3 regions of the Pseudomonas sp. SO81 genome follow, and region 3 is predicted to be linked to each of the others. Evidence: predicted binding sites of a transcription regulator. Region 3 holds the regulator's gene; each other region holds the start of a gene.
The links. The regulator sigma-54, encoded in region 3, starts transcription at its own class of promoters, with help from an activator protein. The targets are predictions, from matches to a motif close to ANTGGCATNNANNTTGCTNT.
Positions count from the first base shown of each region.

Region 1 (10,579 bases), 1.1 Mb from region 3:
CAACCGCGCCGCCGGGTTGCGCATCCCGGCCAGTGGGGCTGCAGCGCGGCGGGTGGAGAACCGTCTGCCCGGGGCCGACGCCAATCCCTATCTGGCCATCGCTGCCAGCCTGGCCGCCGGCCTGCATGGCCTGCAGCAACAGCTGGAGCCGAGCGCGCCGATCCAGGGCGAGTTCGAGGTGCCACCTGCACTTAGCCTGCCGTGCACCATGCATGCGGCGCTTCAGCGCCTGCAGGACAGTGCGCTGGCTAGGCAGTGGTTCGGCGAGGAGTTCGTCGGCGGCTATTGCGCCAGCAAGGGCATGGAGCTGATGAGCTACATGGACGAGATCACGCCCTGGGAGCGACGGGTGCTGGGAGCTCAGGCCTGAAAACGCAAAAGGCCGCCCGTGGGCGGCCTCTGGTTGGCATCGGCAGTGCTATTCCTGCTCGACGCGGCGCGCCTCGCGCTGTAGCTGGTAGACGAAGCGCTCCACCTGGCGCTGCTCCAGGCCGCTCATGCGGTGGAAGCGCAGGCCGACGAAGGTCATGTTGACCTTCTCCGCATAGTGCACATGGCGCAGTTCGCCAGCGGTGGTCATGGAGCCGATCGGCAGCATGGCGGTGAAGCGCTCGTAGACCTGACCGGGTTGCAGGCGGCTGGTGATGTCGCCGGCGAAGCGCAGACGGCAACCGGTGGCGGAGATATCCAGCATCTGGCCCTTGACGCCGGGATTGAGCTTACTGCCGGACAGCTCGATGTTGACCAACTGGCCCTGGCCGAGTGCCGCGCGGAAGGCATTGCGGCGCTGGTGATAGGTCACCCGCTCCGGGATATAGCTCCAGTAGCAGCGCGAGCCGTCCAGTTCGCCGATCTGCACCGGGTCTTCGCATTCCCAGGCGATGCGCACGCCATCGTGAAAGCCTTCCACGCGGAACGGTTCGCCGTTCTGCATGAAGCGCTCGCCATCGCTGGGAATCATTTCGTCGAGAGCAAGTACGCCGCGATCGCGGTCGATTTCGATCAGGTAGCTCTGGAACCGCAGGTTGCGGTCCTTGAACATGACAATGAGGGGATCATGGCTCTGCTGCAGCAAACGCAGGTTGGCAAAGATCTCCAAGGGTGCGGTAAGCACCTTGGGTGGCTGTGGGCCATCGTCCTCAAGGAATGGGTTGGGCACGATCCGGGTATCTCCAGGTACTACCGCACTAGCATACTGGCATATTGCCGGTATGTCCCTGTGCTTGTTGTTATGGCTCAGGCCTGGCTGAGTGGGCGTTGCTGCGCGATTCTAGCGGCGCCGCCGCGGCTGTCATAGAGCCCTGGGGTCTCGCCGCCACGGAGAATGCCGAGCACGCTCTTGAGCGATGCCTGATTGGCGCGGATCAGCCGACCATTGCGCTGGTTGGCGTCGCGGCAGCTTTCCAGCAGCTGGTTCAGCTCATCGCTGCGCGCCAGTAGCTCTGCACCATTGCTTTGGCGGGCGGCAAAGGCTTCCAGGCCGGCGCGATCGGCGCTCAGTTGTTGTTCGCCGAGCAGTTTGCTGCGTGCGCTGCCGTGCTGGTCGAGCAGGCTGAGGAGGGGGAGTTTCTCGCCGAGGATCTGTTCCAGACGCGGCAGGTCGCGTTCGCCCATGGCCTGGAATTCGGCATCGATCAGCTCAAGCAGGCGCTGAGCCGTGCCGATATCTTCGATGAACAGTTGCAGCAGATCGTTACTTTGCATCGCGGGCTCTGGGGATCGGGCGTCCAACACCCCCAGCGCAGCCCTTGGACTAGCGCTGGGATTCGAAATCGAGCAGCTTGCCGGCGACGCGCTTGGCATCGACCTGGTAGCTGCCATCGGCAATCGCCTGCTTCAACTTGGCGACGCGCTCTTTATCGACGGTCGGCAGGTCGCGCAGCTTGTCGCCGGCTTTCTGCAATTGCTGGGCTTCACGGCTGAGCTGCACGGATTCGCCAGTCTTGCCGGCAGTGGCCTGCTCGTCGGCAACCTGCGCCGCGTTCTGCGGGGTGCTGCTGACGGCCTCGTTACGGCCGCTGGCCTGGGCATTGCCTGTGCGCCCGCTGTTGGCGGGGCTGGCGGCATTGTTCAGCCGGTTGAAGTCGATAACCATGGTGTAAACCTCGGACGGTATCTGGACGCTTGACTGGGTTGTCGGCCGGTCCCGTCGAAACTTTAGGGCGCTTTTATGTGCGTCGTTTAACAGTGTAGGAAATCGTCGGGGATATGCGCTACAAGAATCGTGCCTACATCCCCACCTCGACCTGCCCCGGACCTATCACCCTGGCTCTGACCACGCGCTGCGAACTTAGGTTGCGCACGCTGATCTGCTGGCCGAGAGTCCCACCGGACAAGGCCTCGCCCTGCACACGCACATTAATGCCGCCGGCACGCGCCGCAATGACCACCTGATCGCCGCGGCGCACGCTCTCCGCCAGCTGCAAGATTGCAGGAGTCAATACCTGATCTGCCTGAAGCGGACGCGTCAGTTTTTTGCCGATGGCCTGCTCGGGATCGCTGATATAGCCTCGGTTGAGCAGTCCGATGTCCTGCTCGATCATGGCGATATCTTCCGGACCAATGATGCTGTCGCGCTTGAGCGGGTTTTTCAGTACTGCCACCGGTCGGAAGATGCGCACCTGGGCAGGGATGAACACTGTCCAAGGCGTTGTGCCTTCGCAGCTGACCCGGACGGTGACTCGGCCAACAGGCTGGGCGGGACTCTCCAGGCTCTGCGTCAAATCGCTGTCACAGGCGGCGAGGCGTAATCGCGGATCGATCGAATTCACTTGAATATCATGGCGTGCCGGGATTTCGCTACGCTCTAGATAGTCCTCGACGGTGAACTCAAGAAAGCCCTCGGTAGCGCCGATAAGCTCTTCGGGCAGGGTCAGCGGCGCGGCATGCAGCGAGCTGTAGCCGAACAGGCCCAAAGCGGGTACAACACCGGCGAGGAACAGGCGTTTTGCCATCATGCGTCGGTAAAGTGTCGTGAGTGTGTTCATGCAGCTCACAAAGCAAGGCTCGTGCCGCCTGCTAGGCTTAGCGGGAGCGCAACGATATGAACAATAAGGAGTCTGGGCATGGCCGGAGTATTGGACTCGGTTAACCAGCGTACCCAACTGGTCGGGCAGAACCGCCTCGAGCTCTTGCTGTTCCGTCTGGACGGCTCGCAGCTGTATGGCATCAACGTGTTCAAGGTGAAGGAGGTGCTGCAATGCCCCAAACTCACCGTCATGCCCAAGTCCAGCCAGGTGGTGCGCGGTGTGGCGAACATCCGCGGAGGCACCATTCCCATCCTCGATCTGGCGCTGGCCACCGGTAGGCAGGCGCTGGACGATATCAACAACAGCTTCGTGATCATCACCGAGTACAACACCAAGGTGCAGGGCTTCCTGGTGCGCTCGGTCGAACGCATCGTCAACATGAACTGGGAAGAGATCCATCCGCCACCCAAGGGCACCGGTCGCGACCACTACCTGACGGCGGTGACGCGTGTGGACAACAAGCTGGTGGAGATCATCGACGTGGAGAAGATCCTCGCCGAGGTGGCGCCCATGTCGGAGGCCATTTCCGAAGGCGTGGTGGACGTCGAGACCCAGGCTCGCGCGGTGTCCAAGCGCGTGTTGATCTGCGACGACTCGTCCGTGGCGCGCAAGCAGGTCTCGCGCTGCCTGGAGAGCATCGGGGTCGAGGTGGTGGCGCTCAACGACGGCCGGCAAGCCTACGACTATCTGCGCAAGCTGGTGGAAGAGGGCAAGACCCCGGCGGAGGAGTTCCTCATGCTGATCTCCGACATCGAGATGCCGGAGATGGATGGCTATACCCTGACTGCGGAGATTCGCTCCGATCCGAGGATGCAGAACCTCCATGTGATTCTGCATACTTCGCTCTCCGGGGTGTTCAACCAGGCGATGGTGAAGAAGGTCGGTGCGGACGATTTCCTCGCGAAATTCCGTCCGGACGAACTGGCTTCCCGCGTGGTCGAGCGTATCCGGGTGGCTGATGGGGGCTGAGGGCTCGGCCCTCGGTTGCAACTATGTTTGGTGAGGCGGCATTAGTGTCTTCAGGCAATTTGGATTTCGAGCAGTTCCGGACCTTTCTGGAAAAGGCCTGCGGCATTCTGCTGGGGAGCAACAAGCAATACCTGGTGTCGAGCCGCCTCAACAAGCTGATGGAGCAGCAGGGAATCAAGACCCTCGGTGAGCTGGTGCAGAAGATGCAGGCCCAGCCTCGTGGAGGATTGCGCGAGCAGGTGGTGGACGCCATGACCACCAACGAGACCCTGTGGTTTCGCGATACCTATCCCTTCGAGGTCATGAAGAACCGGGTGCTGCCCGAGTTGATCAAGGCTGCGCCTAACCAGCGTCTGCGCATCTGGTCGGCTGCCTGCTCCTCGGGGCAGGAGCCCTATTCGCTGTCGATGACCATCGACGAATTCGAAAAGGCCAACCTGGGCCAGCTCAAGGCCGGGGCACAGATCGTAGCCACCGATCTTTCGCCATCGATGCTGGCCAACTGCAAATCCGGCGAGTACGACAGCCTGGCCATGGGGCGCGGTTTGTCGCAGGAACGTCTGCAGCGCTACTTCGACCCGAAAGGGCCGGGGCGCTGGGTGGTCAAGGCGCCGATCAAGAGTCGTGTCGAGTTCCGCGCCATCAACCTGCTGGAAAGCTATGCGGCCCTCGGAAAGTTCGATGTGGTGTTCTGTCGCAACGTGTTGATCTACTTCTCCGCCGAAGTGAAAAAGGACATCCTCACCCGCATCCACGCCACCCTCAAGCCGGGCGGCTATCTGTTCCTCGGTGCTTCCGAGGCGCTCAACGGCCTGCCGGATCTGTACCAGATGGTTCAGTGCAGCCCCGGGATCATCTACAAGGTGAAGTGACGCGAAGTCGCGAAGCACAACGGGAGGCCAAGGGCCTCCCGTTTTCGTTTCTGCGCGGCAAAAGGGCCTTGCCGTGCCGCAGCGGCCTTGCCACGTAGCGGAAAAGCTTTGCCGCTTGCCGCTCTTCGATAGCGTTATTTTTATGCAAGCTGTTGATTTATAAGTAAAAATTAAACTGGCACAGCCATTGCTTTATGTCTGGCACGACGCCCAAACGGCAAAGGTTCCAGATCATGAGCATCAGCTTCGCAAACGCACTCGGCATTCACGAAACGGCCCTCAGCTTCCGCGCAGAGCGCGCCGAAGTGCTGGCCAACAACATCGCCAACGCCGATACCCCGCATTACAAGGCTCGTGACCTGGACTTCTCCGCCGTGCTCGCCGAACAGAACGAGAAGCAGAACGGCAAGCACTTCGGCCTGAATCGTACCGACAGCCAGCACATCGCCGCCGATGGCATCCAGCTGGCCGACCCGGCGCTGCGTTTCCGTACCCCGTTCCATGCGTCCATCGACCAGAACAGCGTCGACATGCAGCAGGAGCAGGCCAACTACGCCGAGAACGCGGTGCAGTTCCAGGCTAGCTTCACCATGCTCAACAGCAAATTCAAAGGGCTGATCGGCGCCCTGCGCGGCGAATAAGGGAGATCACACCATGTCACTCGCCAGTGTCTTCAATATCGCCGGTACCGGCATGAGCGCCCAGAGCACTCGCCTGAATACCATCTCCAGCAACATCGCCAACGCCGAGACCGTCTCCTCGAGCATCGATCAGACCTACCGTGCGCGCCATCCGGTGTTCGCCACCATGTTCGAGTCGAGCATGAGCGGTGACCGTGGCTCGCTGTTCGCCGACCAGGATCAGGCCGGTCGCGGCGTCCAGGTGCTGGGTGTGGTCGAGGACCAGAGCAGCCTGACCCCGCGCTACGAGCCGAACCATCCGGCCGCGGACGAGAAGGGCTACGTGTACTACCCGAACGTCAACGTGGTCGAGGAGATGGCCGACATGATTTCCGCCAGTCGTGCCTTCCAGACCAACGTCGAAATGATGAACACCGCCAAGCAGATGATGCAGCGCGTGCTGACCCTGGGTCAGTAAGCGGCGAACGAGGAGCAAGACAATGAGTGTCAGTGGCGTCAGTTCCGTACTGGACCAGTACCAGATCAAGCAGGAAACCGGCCAGAGCAAGGAGCTCGGTAAGAATGAATTCCTCGAACTGCTGGTGGCTCAGTTGAACAACCAGAACCCGCTGGAGCCGCAGGAGAACGGCGAGTTCATCGCCCAGCTCGCGCAGTTCAGCCAGGTCGAGGGCATCGAGCAGCTCAACACCCGCATGGAGTCGCTGCTGTCCGGCTACCAGTCGTCCCAGGCCCTGCAGGCCTCGTCGCTGGTCGGGCGCAAGGTGATTGTGCCGTCCGAGAAGGCCGTGGTCGACACCAGCGAGACCTTCAAGGGCAGCCTGGTGTTGCCGGTCACCAGCAGCAACGTCTACGTCAACATCTACGACAACGCCGGCAAGGTGGTGAACCGGGTCAACCTCGGCCAGCAGGCCGCCGGCAATGTCAGCTTCATGTGGGACGGCAAGGACTCCAGCGGCAATCTCATGCCGCCCGGCACCTACAAGTTCGAGGCGCAGGCTACCTACGCCGACGGCACCAAGGGCCTCTACACATTGCTGCCGGCGAACGTCGACAGCGTCGCCCTCGGCCAGAACGGCGGCGAAATGAAACTCAACCTGGCAGGCATCGGCGCAGTGCCCCTGTCCCAGGTCCAGATAATCGGTCAATAACCCCAGGCTGTAAGCGCCGGCAGTAACGGCAAAGGAGCATATCCATGGCTTTCAACATCGGTCTCAGCGGTCTGCGGGCAGCCACCAGCGACCTCAACGTCACCGGCAACAACATCGCCAACGCCGGCACCGCAGGCTTCAAGCAGTCACGTGCCGAGTTCGCCGACGTCTACGCCGCCTCGGTGCTCGGTACCGGCTCCAACCCTCAGGGCAGTGGCGTGCTGCTGGGCGACGTGTCGCAGCTGTTCAACCAGGGCAACATCAACTACACCCAGAACGCCCTGGACCTGGCCATCAACGGCAACGGCTTCTTCGTCACCAGCAACAATGGCGAGATCAGCTACACCCGGGCCGGCTACTTCGGTACCGACCGTGACGGCTATGTGGTCAACAACTTCGGCTACCGCCTGCAGGGTTATGCGGTGGATGCGGCCGGCAACCTGCAGAACGGCATCGTCGACGATATCCAGATCCAGACCGCCGCCCAGTCGCCGCGGGCCACCGAGAACCTGGAGCAGACCTTCAACCTGAACTCGACCAACACGGTGCCGACCGTAGTGCCGTTCGACCCGACGAACCCGCAGACCTACAACTCGTCGACTTCGACCAACATCTATGACACCCAGGGCAACGCCCACGTCATGACCCAGTATTTCGTCAAGACGGCGGCCAACACCTGGACCATGAACGTACTGATCGACGGGCGCAATCCCAACGATCCGACCCTGACAACGCCCTATACCGCGAACCTGGGCTTCACTACCGCTGGCCAGCTCGACCTCGCCAGCTTGAGTTCCCCGGACCTGACTGTGGATCCGGCTACCGGTCTGATCACCATGACCAACTGGACACCTGCAGCCCCGGACAACTCCGTGCCACCAGTGTGGAGCTCCAACGGTGCCTCCGCTGCCGCGGCCGGGGTGACCATCGATATTCGCGATGCCACCCAGTTCTCCAGCGCCTTCGCCGTTACCGCTGTCAGCCAGGATGGCTACACCACCGGCGAGCTGGCTGGCCTGGAGATCGACGACACCGGTGTGATCTTCGCTCGCTACACCAACGGGCAGTCGCTGATCCAGGGCCAGGTGGTGCTGGCCAACTTCGCCAACGTGCAGGGCCTGACCCCGGTCGGCAAGACCGCCTGGGTGCAGTCCTTCCAGTCCGGCGAGCCGGTGGTGGGCACGCCGCGCTCCGGCACTCTGGGCGCCCTGCAGGCTGGCGCGCTGGAGGACTCCAACGTCGAGCTGTCTGACCAACTGGTGAACCTGATCGTCGCCCAGCGCAACTACCAGGCCAACGCCAAGACCATCGAGACCGAGAGCGCCATCACCCAGACCATCATCAACCTGCGTTGATAGGGGAGGAGGGGCCTTGCCGCCTGCGGCAAGGCCCCGCCGGATGACTCGCAAGCAAGGCTCCCTGAGGAGTCTTTTATTTTAATAAATCCTTGTTAATCATGTAGATAGATGTATTTATAAGTCCTGGCACGCGGTTTGCTTTACAGCAGGTAACTGAGTTGCGAGCGGCAATTGCCGACCTGCGGAGCAAACCATGGACAAGATGCTGTACATCTCCATGACGGGCGCCAGCCAGAACACCCTGGCCCAGCGTGCCCACGCCAACAACCTGGCGAACATTTCCACCAGCGGCTTCCAGCGCGACTACGAGCAGGCCCGCTCGATGCCGGTGTTCGGCGACAGCTACCCGGCTCGTGTCTACGCGATGACCGAGCGTCCGGCCACCGACTTCACCCCCGGCTCGTTGCAGGAGACCGGCCGCGACATGGACGTGGCCATCGACGGCCAGGGCTGGATCGCCGTGCAGGCGGCCGATGGCAGCGAGGCATACGTGCGTACCGCCAGCCTGCAGATCGACGCCTTCGGCCAGCTGCGCACCGGCAACGGTTTGCCGGTACTCGGCAATGGCGGGCCGATCGCCGTGCCGCCGGAGCAGAAGGTCGAGATCGGCCAGGACGGCACCATCAGCATCCGTGCCCTCGGCGAGGCGCCGAACGTGATGGCCGAGGTGGACCGCATCAAGCTGGTCAATCCGGATCCCAAGACCATGGAGAAGGGCACCGACGGCCTGGTCCGCGTCAAAGGCGCCACCGAGCCGATCGCCGCCGACGCCAACGTGCGCGTGACCTCCGGCTTCCTCGAGTCGAGCAACGTCAACGCCGTCGAGGAGATGACCGCGATCCTCTCGCTGTCCCGCCAGTTCGAACTGCACGTGAAGATGATGCGTACCGCCGAAGACGATGCGGCGGCCATGGCACGGGTCATGCAACTCAGCTAATCACCAACGCGAAGCGCCATGAAACTGGCGCTCGAGGAGAAAGAATATGCTTCCTGCACTCTGGGTTGCGAAAACCGGTCTGTCCGCCCAGGACATGAACCTGACCACCATTTCCAACAACCTGGCCAACGTCTCGACCACCGGCTTCAAGCGCGATCGCGCCGAGTTCGAGGATCTGCTGTACCAGATCCGTCGCCAGCCCGGCGGTCAGTCCAGCCAGGACAGCGAGCTGCCCACCGGCCTGCAGCTGGGTACCGGTGTGCGCATCGCCGGCACCCAGAAGATCTTCACCGCCGGCAGCCTGCAGACCACCGAGCAGCCGCTGGACATGGCAGTCAACGGCCGTGGTTTCTTCCAGATCCTGATGCCGGACGGCACCGTCGGCTATACCCGTGACGGCAGCTTCCACCTGGACTCTGACGGCCAGATCGTCACCTCCCAGGGCTTCCCCCTGGAGCCGGCCATCGTCCTGCCGGCCGAGGTGCAGACCTTCACCGTCGGCGAAGACGGCACCGTGTCGGTGACTACTCCCGGCAACCCGGCCGCCCAGGTGATCGGCAACATCCAGACCGCCGACTTCGTCAACCCGGCGGGCCTGCAGGCGATCGGCAACAACCTGTTCCTGGAGACTGCCTCCAGCGGCGCGCCGCAGGTCGGCACCCCGGGCCTGACCGGCCTGGGCACCGTGCTGCAGAACACCCTGGAGAACTCCAACGTCAGCGTGGTGGAAGAGCTGGTCAACATGATCACCACCCAGCGCGCCTACGAGATGAACTCCAAGGTGATCTCCACCTCGGACCAGATGCTCTCCTTCATTACGCAGAACCTTTAATCCCGCGGGCGCCCTAGGCGCCGGCAGCTAGCAACACGAACGCCGTGAGGTAAGTGGTTATGAACCGGCTGATGATTCTTCTCCCCCTGCTGGGCTGCGTGGTCCTGAGTGGCTGCGTCACGCCTCCGCCGAAGCCGGACGATCCCTACTACGCGCCGGTGCTGCCGCGCACTCCGCTGCCGGCGGCGCAGACCAACGGTTCGATCTACCAGGCCGGCTTCGAAACCAACCTGTATGACGATCGCAAGGCCTACCGGGTCGGCGACATCATCACCATCAACCTCAGCGAGCGCACCCAGGCGAGCAAGAAGGCCGGCTCCAGCATGTCCAAGGACAGCAGCGCCAACCTCGGCCTGACCTCGCTGTTCGGCGGCGGCGTGTCCATCGACAACCCGAGCAGCAGCCTCAATCCACTCAAGGCCGAGAACCTCAGCCTGGACGTGGGCTACGAAGGTACCCGTGATACCGATGGCGAGAGCGAGGCCGACCAGAGCAACAGCCTGTCCGGCTCGATCACCGTGACCGTGGCCGAAGTGCTGCCCAACGGCATCCTCGCCGTGCGCGGCGAGAAGTGGCTGACCCTGAACACCGGCGACGAGCTGGTGCGCATCGCCGGCATGATCCGCGCCGACGACATCGCCACCGACAACACTGTGTCCTCGACCCGTGTGGCCAATGCCCGCATCACCTATTCCGGCACCGGCGCCTTCGCCGACGCCAGCCAGCCGGGCTGGTTCGACCGGTTCTTCATGAACCCGTTGTTCCCGTTCTGACCAGGTACCGATCATGAAAC
Region 1 is NZ_CP126126.1:620,632-631,210, reverse strand. It holds gene OH686_RS02955 (glutamine synthetase family protein) at 1-370, shown strand, start outside; gene OH686_RS02950 (flagellar brake protein) at 419-1,159, opposite strand; gene OH686_RS02945 (flagella synthesis protein FlgN) at 1,237-1,704, opposite strand; gene flgM (flagellar biosynthesis anti-sigma factor FlgM) at 1,754-2,095, opposite strand; gene flgA (flagellar basal body P-ring formation chaperone FlgA) at 2,229-2,987, opposite strand; gene OH686_RS02930 (chemotaxis protein CheV) at 3,066-3,998, shown strand; gene cheR (protein-glutamate O-methyltransferase CheR) at 4,043-4,870, shown strand; gene flgB (flagellar basal body rod protein FlgB) at 5,104-5,511, shown strand; gene flgC (flagellar basal body rod protein FlgC) at 5,525-5,968, shown strand; gene flgD (flagellar hook assembly protein FlgD) at 5,991-6,659, shown strand; gene flgE (flagellar hook protein FlgE) at 6,704-8,014, shown strand; gene OH686_RS02900 (flagellar basal body rod protein FlgF) at 8,211-8,954, shown strand; gene flgG (flagellar basal-body rod protein FlgG) at 9,001-9,786, shown strand; gene flgH (flagellar basal body L-ring protein FlgH) at 9,846-10,559, shown strand; gene OH686_RS02885 (flagellar basal body P-ring protein FlgI) at 10,573-10,579, shown strand, end outside.
Region 1: a site for sigma-54 is predicted at 8,140-8,159, ahead of OH686_RS02900 (flagellar basal body rod protein FlgF). Genes of this name have one in related genera too.

Region 2 (10,579 bases), 1.7 Mb from region 3:
GCCAGCACGTCGGAGAAGATCGCTGGATCGTCGGTGAAATCGTTGAGTAGGCGCTGCACTACCTGCTCGATGCGCTGGTACAGGGCATCGCGCTGCTCGTCGCCCTGAGCACTCCAGCCCAAGGCCGCGGTAGCGATCTCGTTGAGCAGACGGCGGGCCGGGTGGCTGCCACGACTGAAGAAGGTCTTGTCCAGCACCGCGACCTTGAGCATTGGGATCTGCAGGCGACCGATCAGCGCCTTGAGCGAGTCCGGCAGGGTGCGGTCGTCGAGGATGAACTCGAACAACATGGCGACCAGATTGATCACATCCTCGTCGACTTCACCGACGATGCGCGCCTTGCCACTCTTGGCGCTGGCGCGGGACAGCAGGCCTTCCAGCTGATTGCGCAAGTCGTAGTCATCGCTGACCTGCGGGCCACCGACCGGGAAATGCTGCTGCATGTGCGAGAGCAGGCGCATCAGGTCGTTGCTGGAAATCGGCACCGCATCGGCAGGAATATTCCGCCGCGGCAAGACGCTGGTACCGCGAACCTGGGACAACAGCTCCTGCAACGCACCGAAAACTTCCTGCACGCCCTCATCACCATAACCACCGGCCGCGGCGGCGCCCTGCGCCTCTGCGGAGTCGTCGCGCTGTGCGCGGCCACCGGCTTGTGCCGGACGTCCCGGCTGACGGCGGGCTGGTGGAGCGGATTTCAGCTCAGGCAGTACACCGGCCTCGACCAGTTGCTGGTTGGCATCGGCGAACAGCTGATCGAGATCACCCAGCACATATTTTTCGAACAGCTTGAGGATGATCAGCTTGACGCGAATCTCCACCCCCAAGCCTTCACAGGAGCCCAGAAACTGCTCGCAGAGCATGCGCGGCCCCAGGGGGTTGGACTTGTCATCGAGTTTCTTGCTGATCACCGCGTTGAGGCGGGTAGTCAGATGGCCCAGAGCGATGCCATCACGATGCATGACGCGGGAGACCATGGCATCTAGCGCCACGTTCTCTTCCAGGGTGTCGTTGTGCACCAGGCTGAGGGCATCGGAAGAAACGCTGTCGAGCACTGGCGCCTTGCCAATCTCGTACTGATTCAGAGTGGCGAAGCTCTCGAAGACCTTCTGCAGGAAGCCGCGCTCGATGCTCTTGCGCTTCAGGCGCAGGTCACGCATCGCTTCGAAGAAAGAATTCTGCTCGGCGTTGCTGGTCGCACGGTCGGCCATCTCGAAGAGGGTGTCGTCCGCATTGTCGAACAGTGCCTGCATGGCCTGTTTCAGCTGCTGAGCTGCCTTGTCGCGTACCTGAATAAGGGCCACGGGAAGCCTTCCTGCCGGCGAAGTTGGCGATTGCTCGGGGGCGACCTTGTTCAGGTGCACCACTTTCGCGTCGGTCTTCATTGCGAGTCTCCCGCAGGCTGCTTGATCAGAACCTGCCTGCATACGATCAGCTGGGCGTCATCCGTAACGTCAAAGGCATGGCGTCAAACTTAAATGCCAACCCGAGTATAGGGGGATGCGAAGCATGACCAAATACCCCCTGTCACAGACATGACCCAGATCACAGACCGCGGAGTTCGAGGTTACGAACGGTCACTATCGCTCGACCAACACGCTATCGGTCTAGCAGAAAGCCACGGTATTCACCCGGCAACACTGCGCCAAACGTCGGCTATCCCTATAATCGCGCCATCTGAATACGGAGAGCGACATGCCCAACCTGACTCTCGCCGAGCTCGGCGCCGAAATCGAAGCCAACGTGCGCACCGCACTGCGCGAGGATATCGGCAGCGGTGATATCACGGCCCAGCTGATTCCGGCCGAGCGTCTGGCGCGGGCCACCGTGATTACCCGCGAGCCCGCTGTCCTCTGCGGCACTGCTTGGGTCAATGCCGTCTTCCGCCAGCTCGACCCGCGCGTCGCCGTACACTGGCAGGTCGCCGATGGCGACAAGGTGGAAGCCAACCAAACTCTGCTTCACCTGGAAGGCCCGGCCCGCGCCCTGCTCAGTGGCGAGCGCAGCGCCCTGAACTTCCTGCAAACCCTGTCCGCCGTTGCGACTCGATGCCGCCATTTCGCCGATCTGGTCCAGGGCACTCAGGTAAAGCTGCTGGATACCCGCAAGACCCTGCCAGGCCTGCGCCTGGCGCAGAAATACGCGGTCACTCAAGGCGGTTGCTATAACCACCGCATCGGCCTGTATGACGCCTTCCTTATTAAGGAAAACCATATCGCCGCTTGCGGTGGCATTGCCCAGGCAGTCGCCGCCGCCCACGGCATCGCCCCGGGAAAACCGGTGGAAGTCGAGGTGGAAAGCCTGGAGGAACTGCGCCAGGCGCTGGAGGCAGGAGCCGATATCGTCATGCTCGACGAGCTGAGCCTGGACGATATGCGCAGCGCTGTCGGCATCACGGCCGGGCGAGCCAAGCTGGAGGCTTCCGGCGGTATAAATGAAAGCACCCTGCACAACATTGCCGAGACCGGCGTGGATTACATTTCCATCGGCAGCCTGACCAAGGACATCAAGGCCATCGACCTGTCGATGCGACTGAGCCTGTAAAAAGCGCATTACCAATGGAAAGCCCGCCAAATGGCGGGCTTTCTTATATCAGGGCGCCGAAGACAGCAATCAAACCTAGGAGAGGAAGCGGCTCTTTCACCGGCATCACGCGCTGGCGCAGCCCCTATAGCACCATGCCCCCGACTGGCGCCCCGGCCTTGAGAGACGCAAAGGGTGCCCTGCGGCACTCACCAAGGTCGCAGATCCACAATGGCAACGACTTCAGCCGTCTCCTTGCGCACCAGCACGACCATGGAGTTCGCTCCAGCCATCAGAGGCAACCATGCGTCCGCCTCATTCCAGCGCTCCAGCTCGACACTTACGCGAGCAGGCTCATTGAATAACGACAGCTTTTCCAACGGCGAAGCTTTCGCCTTGATCGAGAACGCCATCTTGGCAAGTGGGCGATATAACTCGGGGCGCTGGGCAATATCACTTCCTCCCACGGCCGCCTCCAACATCAGCGCCTGACGCTGCTTGGGATCCTCCGGATTATCCGCGCCTACCCAACGCGGCCCCGACCACGGGGCACTACGATATTCAGGCAAGGCATCGCCGAGTTTGCGAGTGTCGATATCCAGTGCCCGCACCACATCGAATCGATCGACATTGAACACCAGCCAGGCCGGGCGCCCCTCCGCCACGGTCCACACACCATAGGCAAGTGCCGAAAGCTGCAGCAGGAGAATCACTGCCATATCGAATACCAGGGTCTTCTTGCCCACCTTGAATACCAACAGGGTCAGCAGAGGCCCGATCACGACATCGACGGCCAGCAGCATCAGAAAGACATTGGTAACGCCCACCGCCTCATGCAAGGGAGAGGGATACCAGACTGAGAACACCAGCAACAACATCGCCAGCGCAACTACCGCCGAACCACCGAGGTGGAAATAGAACGCCTTGAAACGAGCAGAGCGAAGAAGGATTCCGAGCATCGTGACTACACCAGAGTATGGGGATGCCGGATGTTACTACCCCCGTATCGAAGGTTTAAGCCACTGGCGGCGGACCAAAAACCCTTGATAGCGGAAGTGAGCAGCGCATCAAGCCACACACTGGAACAGCCCCCCGACCCCGAGCAGCGATGACACTTTTTGTCAGTTATCGCCCATTGCGCAAGACCACTCCCCCCAGACTTCGCTTCAGAACCCTGCCAGACCCTGAAAACAAGCATCAGGAAAAGTTGGCATGGACCCTGCTTTACCAGATTCAGCGCAACGTCTCGTTGCCACTTACAACTCGGAGATATCTCTAATGAAAGCAATGCAGAAAGGCTTCACCCTGATCGAACTGATGATCGTGGTCGCCATCATCGGCATCCTGGCCGCCATCGCCCTGCCGGCCTACCAGGACTACACCGTCCGCGCCAAAGTTTCCGAAGGTGCGGTCGCCGCCAGCGCCCTGAAAGTAGGCGTTGCCGATATGTTCGCCGACCGCGGCCTGGCTGGCATTCAAGCCTACGCTGAGGAAATCGCTAACGACCAAGACAACCTGACCACTCCCGATAAGATCAGCGAAATTGTCATCGGCGACGACGGCACCATCACTGTTACCATGGGCAATATTCCACAGCTGGCCGGCGGTGACGATCTGGCCTACGTCCCAACTATCGGTGGCGCCGCCCTGAGTGACGAAAACTCCACCGGCACTATCGTCTGGGACTGCACCACCGCTGCGACCACCATCAACGCCAAGTTCCTGCCTGCCAACTGCCGCGCCGCTGCCGCTCCGTAATCTCGAGCTCACCAGCTGAAAACAAAAGAGACCGCCTTGGCGGTCTCTTTTACTATGTGCCCTAGTAAAACTAAAAAACCGCCAAGGCTCTGTCGCTTGACTCATGCTTCACAGCTAGTCGCTGATTATCTGGTCAGCTATAACACTTCATTGAATTGATAGCCTGGTTCTAGCCCATGAACGAACTCCCCTCTCTGACCGGTCTCGCCAAGCAACTGGTCATGACCAACCTTCTGGACGAAACCTCGGCTCAGCAGGCTCAGCTTCAGGCACAACGCAACAAACTCCCCCTCGTCACCTACCTGGCCCAGAACAAGCTGGTCAAGAGCCGGGTACTGGCCGAGCTGATCAGCGATCAATTCGGCATCGCCATGCTCGACCTGAGCAGCATCGACAAGGAGTCGATGCCGCGCGACACGGTCACGGAAAAGCTCGCACGTCAGCATCGCGTGCTGCCACTCTACAAGCGTGGCAACAAGCTGTTCATCGCCACCTCCGACCCTTCCAACCACCAGGCTGTCACCGATGTGCAGTTCAGCACCGGACTCAGCACCGAGGCCCTGCTGGTCGAGGACGACAAGCTCGGCGACGCCATCGAGAAATTCTTCGACAACGCCGCAAGCGGCCTGGCTGACTTGGGCGACGTGGACCTCGACAACGTCGATATCGAGAGCGTGGACGACGACAAGCAGGATGCCGGCGGCGGTGACGCCGACGATGCTCCGGTCGTGCGCTTCGTCAACAAGATGCTCCTGGACGCCATCAAGGGCGGCTCTTCAGATCTCCATTTCGAACCTTACGAGCGCGTCTATCGCGTGCGCTTTCGCACCGACGGCATTCTTCACGAAGCCGCCAGACCGCCGATACAGCTGGCCCCACGCATCTCCGCGCGCCTGAAAGTCATGGCCAGCCTGGATATCTCCGAGCGCCGCAAGCCCCAGGACGGCCGGATCAAGATGAAAATTTCCAAGACCAAGGCCATCGACTTCCGCGTCAACACCCTCCCCACGCTGTGGGGCGAGAAGATCGTGATGCGTATCCTCGACCCCACCAGCGCGCAGATGGGAATCGACGCCCTGGGTTACGAGGACAATCAGAAAGAGCTGTACATGAATGCCCTGAAGCAACCCCAGGGCATGATTCTGGTAACCGGCCCTACCGGCTCCGGCAAGACGGTGTCCCTGTACACCGGCCTGAATATTCTCAATACCACCGATGTGAATATCTCCACCGCCGAAGACCCGGTAGAGATCAACCTCGAAGGCATCAACCAGGTCAACGTCAATCCCAAGCAGGGCATGGACTTCTCCCAAGCCCTGCGCGCCTTCCTGCGCCAGGATCCGGACATCATCATGGTCGGCGAAATTCGCGACCTGGAAACAGCCGAGATCGCCATCAAGGCCGCCCAGACCGGTCACATGGTCATGTCTACCCTGCACACCAACAGTGCAGCCGAAACCCTGACCCGCCTGCGCAATATGGGAGTCCCGGCGTTCAACATCGCCACTTCGGTCAACCTGATTATTGCCCAGCGCCTGGCACGCAAACTCTGCAGCACTTGCAAGAAACCAGTGGATGTTCCTAAAGAAGTCCTATTGAAAGAGGGCTTCCCAGAAGACAAGATCGGCACCTTCAAGATCTACGGCCCCGTGGGATGCGAAAATTGCAAAGGTGGTTACAAGGGCCGGGTCGGTATTTATGAAGTGGTTAAAAACACCCCCGCACTGCAACGCATTATCATGGAGGAAGGCAACTCCATTGAAATCGCCGAGCAGACTCGCCGGGACGGCTTCAATGATCTGCGCACGTCCGGCCTGCTCAAGGCCATGCAAGGCGTTACCAGCCTTGAGGAAATCAACCGCGTGACCAAGGACTAATCCACCATGGCGGAAAAAGCTCTCAAAACCAGCACCTTCAGCTGGGAAGGCACAGATAAAAAAGGCGCCAAGATTAAAGGTGAAATGGGCGGGCAGACCCCCGCTCTAGTCAAAGCTCAACTGCGCAAGCAGGGTATTAACCCGATCAAGGTACGCAAGAAAACCACTTCGATCTTTAGCGCAGGCAAGAAGATCAAGCCCATGGACATCGCCCTGTTCACTCGACAGATGGCGACCATGATGAAGGCGGGCGTCCCCTTGCTCAGCTCCTTCGACATCATCGGCGAAGGCTTTGATAACCCCAACATGCGCAAGCTGGTTGACGAGCTTAAGCAGGAAGTAGCAGCCGGTAACAGCTTTGCATCTTCGTTAAGAAAGAAGCCCCTCTATTTCGACGATCTTTATTGCAACTTGGTTGATGCCGGCGAACAAGCAGGTGCGCTTGAAACGTTGCTCGACAGGGTAGCGACCTATAAAGAAAAGACCGAGGCCCTGAAGGCCAAGATCAAAAAGGCAATGACTTACCCCATTGCCGTGCTCGTAGTAGCGGTCATCGTGTCGGCGATCCTGCTAATCAAAGTGGTGCCGCAGTTCGAAGACGTCTTCAAGAACTTTGGTGCGGAGCTTCCTGCCTTTACCCAGATGGTTATTGGACTTTCCAATGTCCTGCAGGAGTGGTGGTTCATTGTATTGATAGGAATGATTGGCGCATCGTTCGGCTTCCGCGAGATCCACAGGCGCTCGGAGAACTTCCGCAACAGGCTGGACAAGATGGTGCTAAAGGTGCCGATCGTGGGTGACATCATTTATAAATCTTCGGTCGCCCGTTACGCGCGCACTCTTTCAACCACGTTCGCAGCAGGCGTTCCGCTAGTGGAAGCACTTGACTCGGTGGCTGGCGCTACTGGCAACGTAATATTCCGAGATGCCGTGAATAAAATTAAACAGGACGTATCCACGGGCATGCAGCTCAACTTCTCCATGCGCACCACCGGGGTATTCCCCAGCATGGCATTGCAGATGACAGCTATCGGTGAGGAGTCTGGTGCTCTCGACGATATGCTGGACAAGGTAGCCAGCTTCTATGAAGCAGAAGTGGACAACATGGTGGACAACCTCACCGCCCTCATGGAGCCAATGATCATGGCCGTACTGGGCGTACTCGTCGGCGGCCTTATCATTGCGATGTACCTCCCCATATTCCAACTCGGCCAAGTTGTATAAGAGATGGCAGTAGTAGATTTTCTGGCCGGCAATTTGCCGGCCTTTGTTTTAATAGCAACCCTGCTCGGCCTGCTAGTAGGCAGCTTCCTCAACGTAGTGATCTACCGCCTGCCAGTCATGATGCAACGCGACTGGCGTCAGCAGGCACGAGAGATTCTCGAACTGCCTGAGGAGCCCAAGCAGGACACTTTCAACCTAATCCTGCCGAACTCCTGCTGCCCCCACTGCGGCCATCAGATTCGCCCTTGGGAGAACATCCCGGTGGTGAGTTACCTGTTCCTACGCGGAAAGTGCTCTGGCTGTAAGACGCGGATCAGTAAGCGCTATCCGCTGGTTGAGCTGGCTTGTGGTCTGCTGTCTGGCTATGTGGCGTTTCACTACGGCTTCGGCTGGCAGGCGGCCGGTATGCTGATGCTGACCTGGGGCCTGCTGGCGATGAGCATGATCGACTGCGATCACCAGCTGCTGCCAGATGCTTTGGTGCTTCCGCTGCTATGGCTGGGTCTGATTGCCAACCTCTTCGGTGTTTTCACCAGCCTGGAGGATGCCCTGTGGGGTGCCATCGCCGGCTACCTGAGCCTGTGGTCGGTGTACTGGTTGTTCAAGCTGCTGACTGGCAAGGAAGGCATGGGCTATGGCGACTTCAAGCTGCTGGCCATGCTCGGCGCCTGGGGTGGCTGGCAGATTCTACCGCTGACCATCCTGCTCTCCTCGCTGGTCGGCGCCGTGCTCGGGGTAATCATGCTGCGCCTGCGCAATCAAGAGACCAGCACGCCCATCCCCTTCGGCCCCTATCTGGCCATTGCCGGCTGGATCGCATTGCTCTGGGGTGATCAAATAACCGGGACCTATCTGCATTTCGCCGGTTTTAGATGAGCAAACCCTGGATTCTCGGCCTTACTGGCGGCATCGGTAGCGGCAAGAGTGCCGTCGCCCAGCACTTCATCGACCTCGGCGTGCATCTGGTGGACGCCGATCACGCCGCCCGCTGGGTAGTCGAGCCGGGGCGCCCTGCCCTGGCGACGATTGTGGAGCGCTTCGGCGCCCAGGTACTGCAGGCCGACGGCACGCTGGACCGCGCAGCCCTGCGCCATCTGGTGTTCCAGGACGAACAACAGCGTCGCTGGCTGGAAGGTTTGCTGCACCCCCTGATCTTCCAGGAGATCAACCAGCACCTGGCGCGCGCCGAATCGCCCTACGCCATCCTGGTGTCGCCGCTGCTGGTGGAGTCCGGCCAGCATCGCATGACCCAGCGCGTGCTGGTGGTCGATGCACCCGAGCACCTGCAGCTGCAACGCAGCATGCTGCGCGACAGCAGCTCCGAAGAGCAGATCCGCGCCATTCTCAAGGCGCAGACCAGCCGCGAGGAGCGCCTGCGCCACGCCGATGACGTGCTGATCAACGACCGCGACCTGGCCTGGCTGCAGAGCGAGGTCGAACGCCTACATCACTTCTATCTGACCCTGCGCGGAGGCCAACCATGAGCACCACAGTGGAATGCCCGACCTGCGGAGCACCCGTGGAATGGGGGCCGCAGAGCCCCAATCGACCCTTCTGCAGCGAGCGCTGCAAGCTGATCGACCTGGGCGCCTGGGCGTCCGAGAGCCACGCCATTCCCGGTGACTCCCTGGAGGACTCACCCTTCTCCGACGACCTGCCACCGCGCGAGCACTGATCACGGCCGCATAAAAGCGTAGTCACGCTCCGGATCCAGATTGTCGGCGAGAAACTGCAGCTCCTGCGCCAGATCGGCCACCTCGCGCTCCAGGCGATTCAGCTCCACCGCCTCGCTGAGCAGCGCCCGCAGGCTCAGTAACGGATCGAAGCCCTGCCTCTGCGCCTGCTGCAGGCTGCTCTCCAGCTCTCGCCGCGCCCATGCGTGCACACTCATGATCTCGCCCTCCCGCGCCATTTCTCCCAGCATGGGGCAGGAAGAGCTGCGCGCCTTGATCCAGATCAGCTGCGCTAGCGAGATAAACCGCGCTTATGGACGGCGATCCGTATCGTCACCCTTCCACGGCGCCGCCAGGTAACGGGTGCGATTGAAGGTCTCCAGCCAGTCCGGATAGAACACCACTAGGCCAGTGACCAGCATGCCGTTGATGAAGGCCTCGGGGAACATCACCAGCCACAGGTAGCCGATGAAGTCCTCCAGCCAGGGCGGCATCACGTACAAGCCGTCATGCCAGAGCAGCCCCAGCCCGCCGAGCAGGCAGACCAGCGCCGTCAGCGCCGCAGGGAAGAAGCCGCAGCAGAAGATGTAGACGAACAGGTTGCGCGGCTGGCGTCGCTCCACCAGCACGGCAAAGGTTTCGGCGATGGCCACGGGTACGGCCACCAGCAGCAGGCCATTGACGCCCAGTGCCGCCCAGTCCAGGCGCCCCAGCGCCAGTAGACCCAGCTGCGCGGCAAAGCCACAGAGCAGCGCCAGCGGCCAATCCAGCAGCAGGGTCACGGCCGTCATGCCGATGAAGTGAAAGGACAGCCCCGAGGCGAAGTCGCGGCGCACCAGCCACAACAGAAACAGCGCCAGCATCGTGCCGAACAACAGGTGCTGGCGGCGCTGGTCGCTGAACAGCTCGACCCAGGGCGCGCGCCATAGCGCCCACAACAGCACTAGGGCATAACTCAGCCAGCCCAGCCACAGGCTGGTCGGCAGCAGCAGCTCGGCGGCGATCATGACGCGCCCCTGGTCGAAAACACCTGGATATCCGTGCGCGCGCTCCAGCTCTGCTGCGCCTGCCAGAAATCCAGAGCCTCGGGCGCATCGCGCAGCACGAAGACGTGGGACTTGCTCACGCCGAGCGCCGCCAGTCTGGCCAGCGCCTCGTCCAGCAGCGCCCTGGCCAGTCCGCGGCCACGCCAAGGAGCATCGACCACCAGATGCTGCAGATAGCCACGGCGACCGTCGTGGCCCACCAGCAAACAGGCGATGGGCGTTCCGTCGACCTCGAGCAGCAGACTCAGCTCGGGATTGCGCGCCAGATAGCGACAGAACGGTTCATAGGCATCCTCGGGGCGGATACAGATGCCCGGCGTGCGCCGCCACAGCGCGAACAATGCGGCGTGATCGGCGGGAATGATGGCGCGTATCTGCATGGCGGTTTCCGTGGCTGCTCGGCGCAGTCTAACGCGCCCGAACGCGACTGGCTTTTACGCTATGCTGCGGCCATGGACGACTCCGACTACCTGCGCCT
Region 2 is NZ_CP126126.1:3,443,270-3,453,848, reverse strand. It holds gene OH686_RS16135 (DUF1631 domain-containing protein) at 1-1,385, opposite strand, end outside; gene nadC (carboxylating nicotinate-nucleotide diphosphorylase) at 1,696-2,544, shown strand; gene tfpZ (TfpX/TfpZ family type IV pilin accessory protein) at 2,733-3,482, opposite strand; gene OH686_RS16120 (pilin) at 3,802-4,281, shown strand; gene pilB (type IV-A pilus assembly ATPase PilB) at 4,458-6,158, shown strand; gene OH686_RS16110 (type II secretion system F family protein) at 6,165-7,382, shown strand; gene OH686_RS16105 (prepilin peptidase) at 7,386-8,258, shown strand; gene coaE (dephospho-CoA kinase) at 8,255-8,866, shown strand; gene yacG (DNA gyrase inhibitor YacG) at 8,863-9,057, shown strand; gene OH686_RS16090 (hypothetical protein) at 9,058-9,273, opposite strand; gene OH686_RS16085 (energy-coupling factor ABC transporter permease) at 9,367-10,062, opposite strand; gene OH686_RS16080 (GNAT family N-acetyltransferase) at 10,059-10,508, opposite strand; gene OH686_RS16075 (DUF1780 domain-containing protein) at 10,554-10,579, shown strand, end outside.
Region 2: a site for sigma-54 is predicted at 3,730-3,749, ahead of OH686_RS16120 (pilin). Genes of this name have one in related genera too.

Region 3 (10,579 bases):
ACGACCTGCTGCGCGCCGGAGTACTGTAAATGACCGCCGACCTGCTGCAACGCACCAAGGCCATCAAGCTCGCCATCTTCGACGTCGACGGCGTGCTCACCGACGGCAAGCTGTACTTCCTCGTCGACGGCAGCGAGTTCAAGACCTTCAACACCCTGGACGGCCACGGCATCAAGATGCTGATCAACTCCGGGGTACGCACCGCCATCATCAGCGGACGCAAGACCCCGGTGGTCGAGCGCCGCGCGCAGAACCTGGGCATCCAGCATCTGTACCAGGGCCGCGAGGACAAGCTGGTGGTGCTAGATGAACTGCTCGGCGAGCTGGGCCTGACCTACGAACAGGTCGCCTACCTGGGCGACGACCTGCCCGACCTGCCGGTGATCCGCCGCGTCGGCCTGGGCATGGCCGTGGCCAGCGCCGACGGCTTCGTCCGCCAGCACGCCCATGGCGTGACCAGCGCCCGCGGTGGCGAAGGGGCGGCGCGCGAGTTCTGCGAACTGATCATGCGCGGCCAGGGCACACTTGAAGCCGTCCAGGCCGCCTATCTCTAGGATCTGTCCATGAACGGCAAACTGCGCAACTACGTGATCGGCCTGCTGGCAGTCGCCCTGATCGGCGCACTCGGCTACTGGAACGTCCGCCCCGAGAGCTTCATGGAGCGCCGGGCGGCCGCCGAGGCCGACAACGCCATCGACTTCTACGTGGTCGGCGCCAGCACCCAGCAGTTCCAGGAAGACGGCAAGCTGCAGTACGAGATGACCGCCGCCAAGCTGGAACACATCAAGGCCAGCGACATCACCCTGCTGGACAAGCCGGACCTGCAACTCTACCGCGGCACCCAGTTCCCGTGGCACGTGCGCAGCGACAAGGGCGAGGTGGCGCCGGAGGGCAAGCAGGTCGAGCTGATCGACAACGTGCGCATCGCCCGCACCGATGCCAAGAACCGCCCGACCGTGATCACCAGCAGCCGGGTCACCGTATTCCCCGACGAGGAATATGCGCAGACCCAGCAAGCCGTTAGAATCGAGGCCGCCAATGGGGTGACCACGGCACAGGGAATGAAAGCGTACATGAACGACGGCAAGATCAACTTGCTGTCCAACGTAAGAGGCCAGCATGAGGTTCGTTAAAACCTTCCCCCTACTGCTCAGCCTGAGCGCCGCGCTCGGAAGCGCCAGCGCCTGGGCCCTGCCCAGCGACCGCGAACAACCGATCCGGGTCCAGGCAGACAGCGCAGAACTGGATGACAAGCAAGGTGTAGCCGTGTATCGCGGCGGCGTGGTGATCACCCAGGGCACCATGAAGATCACCGGCGACACCGTGACCATCACTCAGGATGCCAACGGCGAGATCGAAGTCTTCACCTCGGTGGGCAAACCGGCCTACTACGAGCAGAAGCCATCGGTCGACAAGGACATCGTCAAGGCCTATGGCCTGACTATCCAGTACTACGCGAGCAACGAGCGCATCGTACTGATCGACCAGGCCAAGGTGATCCAGCAGGGCAACACCTTCGAAGGCGAGAAGATCGTCTACGACACCCAGCGCCAGATCGTCAACGCCGGCCGCGCCACGGGCAGCGATGTCTCCACGCCGCGCCCGCGCATCGACATGATCCTGCAGCCGCGCAAGAAGAACGGCCAGCCGGAGCAGGCGCAGTAATGGCGACTCTCAAAGCCCAGCACCTGGCCAAGAGCTACAAGGGCCGCCAGGTGGTCCGCGACGTCAGCCTGTCCATCGACAGCGGCCAGATCGTCGGCCTGCTCGGCCCCAACGGCGCCGGCAAGACCACCTGCTTCTACATGATCGTCGGCCTGGTCCAGGCCGATCAGGGCCGCGTGCTGATCGACAGCCAGGACATCAGCCACCAGCCCATGCATGGTCGCGCCCGCTCCGGCATCGGCTACCTGCCGCAGGAAGCCTCGATCTTCCGCAAGCTGTCGGTGACCGACAACATCATGGCCATCCTCGAGACCCGCAAGGACCTCGACCGCGCCGGCCGCCAGGAGGCGCTGGAAGCCCTGCTGCAGGAATTCCACATCAACCACATCCGCGACAGTCTCGGCATGAGCCTGTCCGGCGGCGAGCGTCGCCGCGTGGAGATCGCCCGCGCCCTGGCCACCGAGCCGAAGTTCATCCTGCTCGACGAACCCTTCGCCGGTGTGGACCCGATCTCGGTCGGCGATATCAAGCAGATCATCCATCACCTCAAGGCCAAGGGCATCGGCGTGCTGATCACCGATCACAACGTGCGCGAGACCCTGGATATCTGCGAGACCGCCTATATCGTCAACGACGGCCAGCTGATCGCCGAGGGCGATGCCGAGACCATTCTGGCCAACCAGCTGGTCAAGGAAGTCTACCTGGGCCACGAGTTCCGCCTCTGAGCCCGAGCCCCGTGCGGGGCTTGCGCAAAGGGCTAGAATCATTCAAGGTCAGGCATATAATTTGCTTCCTAGGGCGGTTCGCCGCCTTGCAGTGGATGGCGCCACGCGCCGGCAAGTGAACAAGGTACCCAGCCCCACACCATGAAACCGTCGCTAGTCCTCAAGATGGGCCAGCAGCTGACGATGACTCCGCAGCTGCAACAGGCCATCCGTCTCCTCCAGCTCTCCACCCTGGACCTGCAGCAGGAAATCCAGGAGGCCCTGGAATCCAACCCCATGTTGGAACGTCAGGAGGAAGGCGAAGACTTCGACAACTCCGACCCGATGGCCGACAACGCCGAGCAGAACAGCCCTGCCCAGCAGGACAGCTCGAGCTTCCAGGACAGTACCGTCGCGGTAAACAACAACGAGAGCGCCGAAGACGGCGAATGGCACGACCGCATTCCCAGCGAGCTGCCGGTCGACACCGCCTGGGAAGACGTCTACCAAACCAGCGCCAGCAGCCTGCCGAGCAACGATGACGACGAGTGGGACTTCACCACCCGCACCTCCGCCGGCGAAAGCCTGCAGAGCCACCTGCTGTGGCAGCTCAACCTGGTGCCGATGTCCGATACCGACAAGCTGATCGGCGTCACCATCATCGACTGCATCAACAACCAGGGCTACCTGGAAGAATCCATCGACGAGATCGTCGAGTCCTTCGATCCGGAACTGGAGATCGAGGCCGACGAGGTCGAAGCCGTCCTGCACCGCATCCAGCATTTCGAGCCCGCCGGCATCGGCGCCCGCGACCTGCGCGAGTGCCTGCTCCTGCAGCTGCGCCAACTGCCGGCCAGCACGCCCTGGCTGGCCGAGGCACAGCGCCTGGCCGGCGATCACCTCGACGTGCTCGGCAGCCGCGACTACAGCCAGCTGATGCGCCGCATGAAGCTGAAAGAGGACGAGCTGCGCCAGGTCATCGAACTGATCCAGAGTCTCAACCCGCGCCCGGGCTCGCAGATCGAGGCCAGCGAACCGGAATACGTGGTGCCGGACGTGATCGTGCGCAAGCACAACGAACGCTGGCTGGTGGAACTCAACCAGGAAGCGGTACCGCGCCTGCGGGTCAACCCGCAATACGCCGGCTTCGTCAAACGCGCCGACTCCAGCGCCGATAACACCTTCATGCGCAATCAGCTGCAGGAGGCGCGCTGGTTCATCAAGAGCCTGCAGAGCCGCAACGAGACGCTGATGAAGGTGGCCACGCAGATCGTCGAGCACCAGCGCGGCTTCCTCGAATACGGCGACGAGGCCATGAAGCCCCTGGTCCTGCACGATATCGCCGAGGCGGTAGGCATGCACGAGTCGACCATTTCGCGTGTCACCACGCAGAAATTCATGCACACCCCGCGTGGCATCTACGAGCTGAAGTACTTCTTCTCCAGCCACGTCAGCACCTCCGAGGGCGGTGAATGCTCGTCCACCGCGATCCGCGCCATCATCAAGAAACTGGTGGCCGCGGAAAACGCGAAAAAGCCGTTGAGCGACAGCAAGATCGCTGGTTTACTGGAAGCACAGGGCATTCAGGTAGCCCGCCGCACTGTCGCCAAGTACCGTGAATCGCTCGGCATAGCGCCATCCAGCGAACGCAAGCGACTGATGTAAGCGGCCCTGAGCGGAAGGCTTCTGCACCACCGTACCGAGCGCCAGATACCCTGCATGGGGGGACCATGGCCCGCAGTGCACCAGCCCTTTCAGCCAACGTGTTACGGCGGCAGGCAAGCTAGTCTGTCTCTTACACCAGGCAACAAGGAGAAGCGGTATGCAAGTCAACATCAGTGGACATCAACTGGATGTGACCGACGCTCTGCGTGACTATGTCGGCGAGAAGTTGAGCCGGCTGGAACGCCATTTCGACAAGATCACCAATGTGCAGGTCATCATGGAGGTCGAGAAGCTGAAGCAGAAGATCGAAGCGACCCTGCACATTGCCGGCGGCGAAATCGTCGCCAACGCCGAACACGAAGACATGTATGCGGCCATCGACCTGCTGACCGACAAACTCGACCGACAACTGATCAAGCACAAGGAAAAGCAGCTGGGTCGCCTGCAAGGCGCCACGGCTCGCTGACAGCCCCTCCCAGATGATCCGACTCGAAACCATCCTGACTCCCGCACGTTCCCTGGTGAACGTGCCGGGAGGCAGCAAGAAACGTGTACTCGAACAGATTGCCAACCTGGTCGCCCGCGATCTCCCCGATCTGGACGCCCAGGACATCTTCGAAAACCTGATCGCTCGCGAGAAGCTCGGCTCCACCGGCTTCGGTAATGGCATCGCCATTCCCCACTGCCGCCTGTCCGGCTGCAGCGCACCGATCAGCGCCGTGCTGCACCTGGACTCGGTGGTGGACTTCGACGCCATCGACGGTGCACCGGTAGACCTGCTGTTCGTCCTGCTGGTGCCGGAAGCGGCCACCGACGAGCACCTGGAGCTGCTGCGCCAGATCGCCAGCATGCTCGACCGTAGTGAGGTGCGCGAGCGCCTGCGCCAGGCGCAGAGCAACGAGAGCCTGTACCAGGTCGTGGTCGACGTTCAGAGCGGCCACTGAGCACGGGAGGCGGCATGCGTCTGATCATCGTCAGCGGACGTTCCGGCTCGGGCAAGAGCACCGCCCTCGACGTACTGGAAGACAACGGCTTCTACTGCATCGACAACCTGCCCGCCGGCCTGCTGCCGGATCTGGCCGAGCGTGCCCTGCTGCAGACCGAGCTGCTGCACCCGCAGGTCGCCGTGTCGGTGGACGCACGCAACCTGCCCAGCCAGCTCAAGCGCTTCCCCGAACTGCTCGACGAAGTACGCAGCCGTCATATCCAGTGCGACGTGCTGTATCTCGATGCCGACGAGGACACCCTGCTCAAGCGCTTCTCCGAGACCCGGCGGCGTCACCCGCTGACCAACGAGGATCGCGCCCTGGCCGAGGCCATTCGTGACGAGGCGCAACTGCTGGCACCGATCATCGACCTGGCCGACCTGAAGATCGACACCACCCACCTGAACCTCTACCAGTTGCGCGACACCCTCAAGCTGCGCCTGCTGAACAAGCCGGAGCCGGGCACCGCCTTCCTGGTCGAATCGTTCGGTTTCAAGCGCGGCATGCCGGTGGATGCCGACCTGGTATTCGACGTGCGCTGCCTGCCCAACCCCTACTGGAAGCCGGACCTGCGCGACATGTCCGGCCTGGAGGCCCCGGTAGCCGAGTATCTGGCGGCGCAGCCGGACGTGGAGGAGATGTACCAGGACATCCAGGCCTACCTGCACAAGTGGCTGCCGCGCTTCGCCGCCAGCAACCGCTCCTACGTGACCATCGCCATCGGCTGCACCGGTGGCCACCATCGCTCGGTGTACCTGGCCAACCGCCTGGGCGAAGCCCTGAAACCCGTACTGAAGAACGTCCAGGTCCGCCACCGCGACCTCGGCTAAGGATTGCAATGCCCACCCGCGAAATCACCATCATCAACAAGCTCGGCCTACACGCCCGCGCCGCCGCCAAGTTCGTCGGCGTGGCCAGTGGCTTCCCCTGCCAGGTCCGCGTCGGCCGCTCGGCGGAGAGCCAGGTGGACGGCAAGAGCATCATGGCGGTGATGATGCTGGCCGCCGGCAAGGGCACCAACCTGCACCTGTTCAGCGAAGGCGAGCGTGAAGACGAGGCGCTGGACGCGCTGGTCGAGCTGATCAACAACAAGTTCGACGAAGGCGAGTAAACGCCGACGCATGAAAAAGGGGCCCTCGGGCCCCTTTTTCGTAGCCGCGCGGGCTCAGCTGCCGGCGACGGTCATCCGCTCGATCAGCACCGAGCCGGTGCGGATGTTGCCACGCAGCTCCAGGTCGCTACCCACCGCGACTATCTGGCTGAACATGTCACGCAGATTGCCGGCGATGGTGACTTCCTGCACCGGGAACTGGATCTCGCCGTTCTCCACCCAGAAACCGGCGGCGCCGCGCGAGTAGTCGCCGGTGACCAGGTTGAGGCCCTGCCCCATCAGTTCGGTGACCAGCAGACCGCGTCCCATGCGCTTGAGCAGCGCCTGCTGATCCTCGTTGCCATGGCTGACGAACAGGTTGTGCACGCCGCCGGAGTTGGCCGTGCTCGGCATGCCCAGCTTGCGCCCGGAGTAGGTGCCGAGGATGTAGGACACCAGCTCGCCACCGGCGACGAAGGGCTTGGCATAGGTGGCCAGGCCGTCGCCGTCGAAGGTGGCGCTGCCCATGGCGCGCGGAATGTGCGGGCGCTCGTCGAGGCTCAGCCACTCGGGGAACAGGCGCTGGCCCAGCGCGCCTTCGAGGAACGAGGAGTGGCGATAGAGGTTGCCGCCGGAAACGGCGGCGAGGAAGTGGCCGAACAGCCCGGTGGCCAGCTCCGGCGCGAACAGCACCGGCACCTCGCAGGTCGGCACGGGACGCGCACCGAGCCGCGCCACGCTGCGCTCGGCGGCCAGGCGGCCGATCTTCGCCGGGTCGGCCAGCAGCTCGCCCTGGCGATTGACGTCGTACCAGTAGTCGCGCTGCATCTGCCCGTCGCCTTCGGCGATCATCACGCAGCTCAGGCTGTGGCGGGTGCTGGCGTAGCCGCCGATAAAGCCATGGCTGTTGCCATAGACCCGGCAGCCCTGGTGAGTACTGAGGCTGGTGCCGTCGGCGTTGCTGATGCGCTTGTCGGTGGCGAACGCCGCCGCCTCGCAGGCCAGGGCCAGCTCCACCGCCTGTTCAGGCGCGATGGCCCAGGGATGGTAGAGGTCCAGCTCGGGCAGCTCGCGGGCCATCAGCGCGGCGTCGGCGAGGCCGGCGCAATCGTCCTCGGAGGCATGCTTGGCGATGGCCAGGGCCGCGGCCACCGTCTCGCGAATCGCCGCCTCGCCACTGGCGGAGGTGCTGGCCGAGCCCTTGCGCTGACCGACATACAGGGTGATGCCGAAGCCCTGGTCGCGGTTGAACTCGACCGTCTCCACCTCGCCCTGGCGCACCGTGGTGGACAGACCCTGCTCCATCGACACCGCCACCTCACAGGCGCTGGCGCCCTGGCGGCGCGCCTCGGCGATGATCTGCTCGACCTGCGCCTGCAGATCCGGCAGGGCCTGCGGGCCCACTGCTTGTGCTGAACTCATGTTGCACTCCAACGACGGGCGGCCGGTCCGCTGCGGACAGGCCCTCCCTGACTGGTTATCATGGCGGCGTTTCCATCCGGACCGCCCCCATGGCTGATTCATACGACGAAGACTTCTCCGGCGAGAAGAGCAAGACCCAGATCAAGCGCGAGCTGCACGCCCTGCAGGATCTCGGCGCTCGCCTGACCACCCTCAAGCCCGACCTGATCGCCAAGCTGCCGATCACCGATGGCCTGCGCAAGGCCCTGGCCGAGGCGCCGAAACACACGGCCAATGCCGCCAAGAAGCGCCACGTCCAGTTCATCGGCAAGCTCATGCGCGACCAGGACATCGAGGGCATCCTCGCCCTGATCGACCAGGTCGACAGCTCCACCCGCGAGTACAACGAACGCTTCCACGCCCTCGAGCGCTGGCGCGATCGCCTGGTCGCAGGTGACGACACCACCCTGGAGAGCTTCGTCGTCGACTACCCGGAGGCCGACCGCCAGCACCTGCGCAGCCTGATCCGCCATGCCCAGCACGAGGCGGCGCGAAACAAACCGCCAGCCGCCGCGCGCAAAATCTTCAAGTACATCCGCGACCTGGACGAGGTCCAGCGCGGCCTGCGTTAACTCTTTACCTGCGCCCCGGATTGCCTCCGGGCCAGGCCCCTCGCCCGCCTCAGGCGCCGGTGCCCCCCACGGTGATCGCGTCGATCTTCAGGGTCGGCTGGCCGACGCCCACCGGCACCGACTGGCCGTCCTTGCCGCAGGTCCCCACACCGCTGTCCAGGGCCAGGTCGTTGCCGACCATGGACACCTTGCTCATCGCCTCCGGACCATTGCCGATCAGTGTCGCGCCCTTGACCGGGGCAGTGATCCTGCCGTCCTCGATCAGGTAGGCCTCGCTGGTGGAGAACACGAACTTGCCGCTGGTGATATCCACCTGGCCGCCGCCGAGGTTGGCGCAGTAGATGCCGCGCTTCACCGAACGGATGATCTCTTCCGGGTCGCTCTCGCCGGCCAGCATGTAGGTATTGGTCATGCGCGGCATCGGCAGGTGCGCGTAGGACTCGCGACGGCCGTTGCCGGTCGGCGCCACACCCATCAGGCGCGCGTTCAGCTTGTCCTGCATATAGCCCTTGAGCACGCCGTTCTCGATCAGCGTGGTGCACTGGGTGCGGGTGCCTTCGTCGTCCAGGCTCAGCGAGCCGCGGCGACCGGCCAGGGTGCCGTCGTCGACTATGGTGCACAGCTTGGATGCCACCGGCTGGCCAACGCGACCGCTGTAGGCCGAGCTACCCTTGCGGTTGAAGTCGCCTTCCAGGCCATGGCCGACCGCCTCGTGCAACAGCACGCCGGACCAGCCGGCACCCATCACCACCGGCAGGGTGCCGGCCGGCGCGGGGACCGCCTCCAGGTTGACCAGGGCCTGGCGCAGCGCCTCGCGGGCATAGCCCATGGCGCGCTCTTCGCCGTTGCCGTCCTGCTCGAGGAAGTAGCGGTAGTCGCTGCGCCCGCCACCGCCGTGACCACCGCGCTCGCGGCGGCCGTTCTGCTCGACGATCACGCTGACGTTGAAGCGCACCAGCGGGCGGATGTCGGCGCCCAGGCTGCCATCGCTGGCGGCCACCAGCACGTGGTCCCAGACCCCGGCCAGGCTGACGGTGACCTGCTTGATGCGCGGGTCGAGGGTGCGGGTGAACACGTCGATGCGCTTGAGCAGCTCAACCTTCTCGGCGCGCTCCAGCACTTCCAGCGGGTTGTCCTGGCCATACAAAGCGACCACCGCCGGGCTGGCGAAGGCCTGCACGCGGCCCTGCTGGCCGGCGCGGGCGATCGAGCGGGCGGCGCGGGCCGCCTGGCTCAGGGCCTCGGCATGGATGGCGTTGCTGTAGGCGAAACCGGTCTTCTCGCCGGACTGGGCTCGCACGCCCACGCCCTGGTCGAGGTTGAAGCTGCCTTCCTTGACGATGCCGTCCTCCAGCACCCAGGACTCGGAGACCTGGCTCTGGAAGTACAGGTCGGCCGCATCGATGCCGGGGCCGGCCAGTTCGCCGAGAATCGCTGGCAACTGCTCGATGGTCAGGTTGCCGGGGGCCAGCAGGTGGCCGCTGACGCGGCCGAGGATGTCGCTCATAACTGCTCCGTGGGCGCCGGACCGGGCTCGGCCGGCGCAATGAATCGTCTGTGTCGCGCCACCGGCATGCGCTGGCGCACGGCCGCCTGCTCGGCGGCATCGCGTTCGGCGAGCAGTACCGCTTCGCCTTCCGTCTGTTCGGCCAGCACCCGGCCCCAGGGATCGATGATCGCCGAGTGGCCGAAGGTCTCGCGCCCTCCCGGGTGCGTACCGCCCTGCCCCGCCGCCAGCACGTAGCACTGGGTCTCGATGGCGCGGGCGCGGGTCAGCACCTGCCAGTGGGCGGCGCCGGTAACGGCGGTGAAGGCCGCCGGTGCGCTGATCAATTCGGCACCGGCCTCGCGCAGCCGGCTGTACAGCTCGGGGAAGCGCAGGTCGTAGCACACGCTCAGGCCCAGGCGCCCCACGGGCGTATCGGCCACCACCACCTGCTCGCCGAAAGCGTAGTCGTCGGACTCGCGGTAGCGGCCACGGCTGTCGGCCACATCCACGTCGAACAGGTGCAGCTTGTCGTAGCGCGCCACCCGCTCGCCGTGCTCGTCGACCAGCAGCGAACAGGCATGCGCCTTGGCCTCGGGGCGGGCGTCCGGCGGCAGGGGGATGGTTCCGGCCACTACCCATAACCCTAGATCACGGGCGGCCTGGCGCAGCCAGGGCAGGATGGGGCCGGTGCCCGCGGCCTCGGCCCGACCCAGGTCGGCCTGGTCGCGGCGGCCCATGGCGGCGAAGTTTTCCGGCAGCACGGCGAGACGCGCACCGCGCTCGGCCGCCTGTTCGAGCAGGCGACGGGCGGCGGCTAGATTGGCCAGGACATCGTCCTGGCTGACCATCTGGATTACGGCGAGGGACATGAACGCCTCCTTGCCCGCATGCTACCGCAAGTCGCCGGTACTGGCTTCAACGTGGCTTCTCGAACGGTTTATCGAAGC
Region 3 is NZ_CP126126.1:1,732,880-1,743,458, forward strand. It holds gene OH686_RS08370 (KpsF/GutQ family sugar-phosphate isomerase) at 1-29, shown strand, start outside; gene OH686_RS08375 (KdsC family phosphatase) at 30-554, shown strand; gene lptC (LPS export ABC transporter periplasmic protein LptC) at 564-1,133, shown strand; gene lptA (lipopolysaccharide transport periplasmic protein LptA) at 1,120-1,665, shown strand; gene lptB (LPS export ABC transporter ATP-binding protein) at 1,665-2,390, shown strand; gene OH686_RS08395 (RNA polymerase factor sigma-54) at 2,532-4,034, shown strand; gene hpf (ribosome hibernation-promoting factor, HPF/YfiA family) at 4,192-4,500, shown strand; gene ptsN (PTS IIA-like nitrogen regulatory protein PtsN) at 4,514-4,978, shown strand; gene rapZ (RNase adapter RapZ) at 4,993-5,850, shown strand; gene OH686_RS08415 (HPr family phosphocarrier protein) at 5,859-6,131, shown strand; gene pmbA (metalloprotease PmbA) at 6,186-7,532, opposite strand; gene yjgA (ribosome biogenesis factor YjgA) at 7,622-8,143, shown strand; gene tldD (metalloprotease TldD) at 8,193-9,650, opposite strand; gene OH686_RS08435 (carbon-nitrogen hydrolase family protein) at 9,647-10,501, opposite strand; gene OH686_RS08440 (YhdP family protein) at 10,548-10,579, opposite strand, start outside.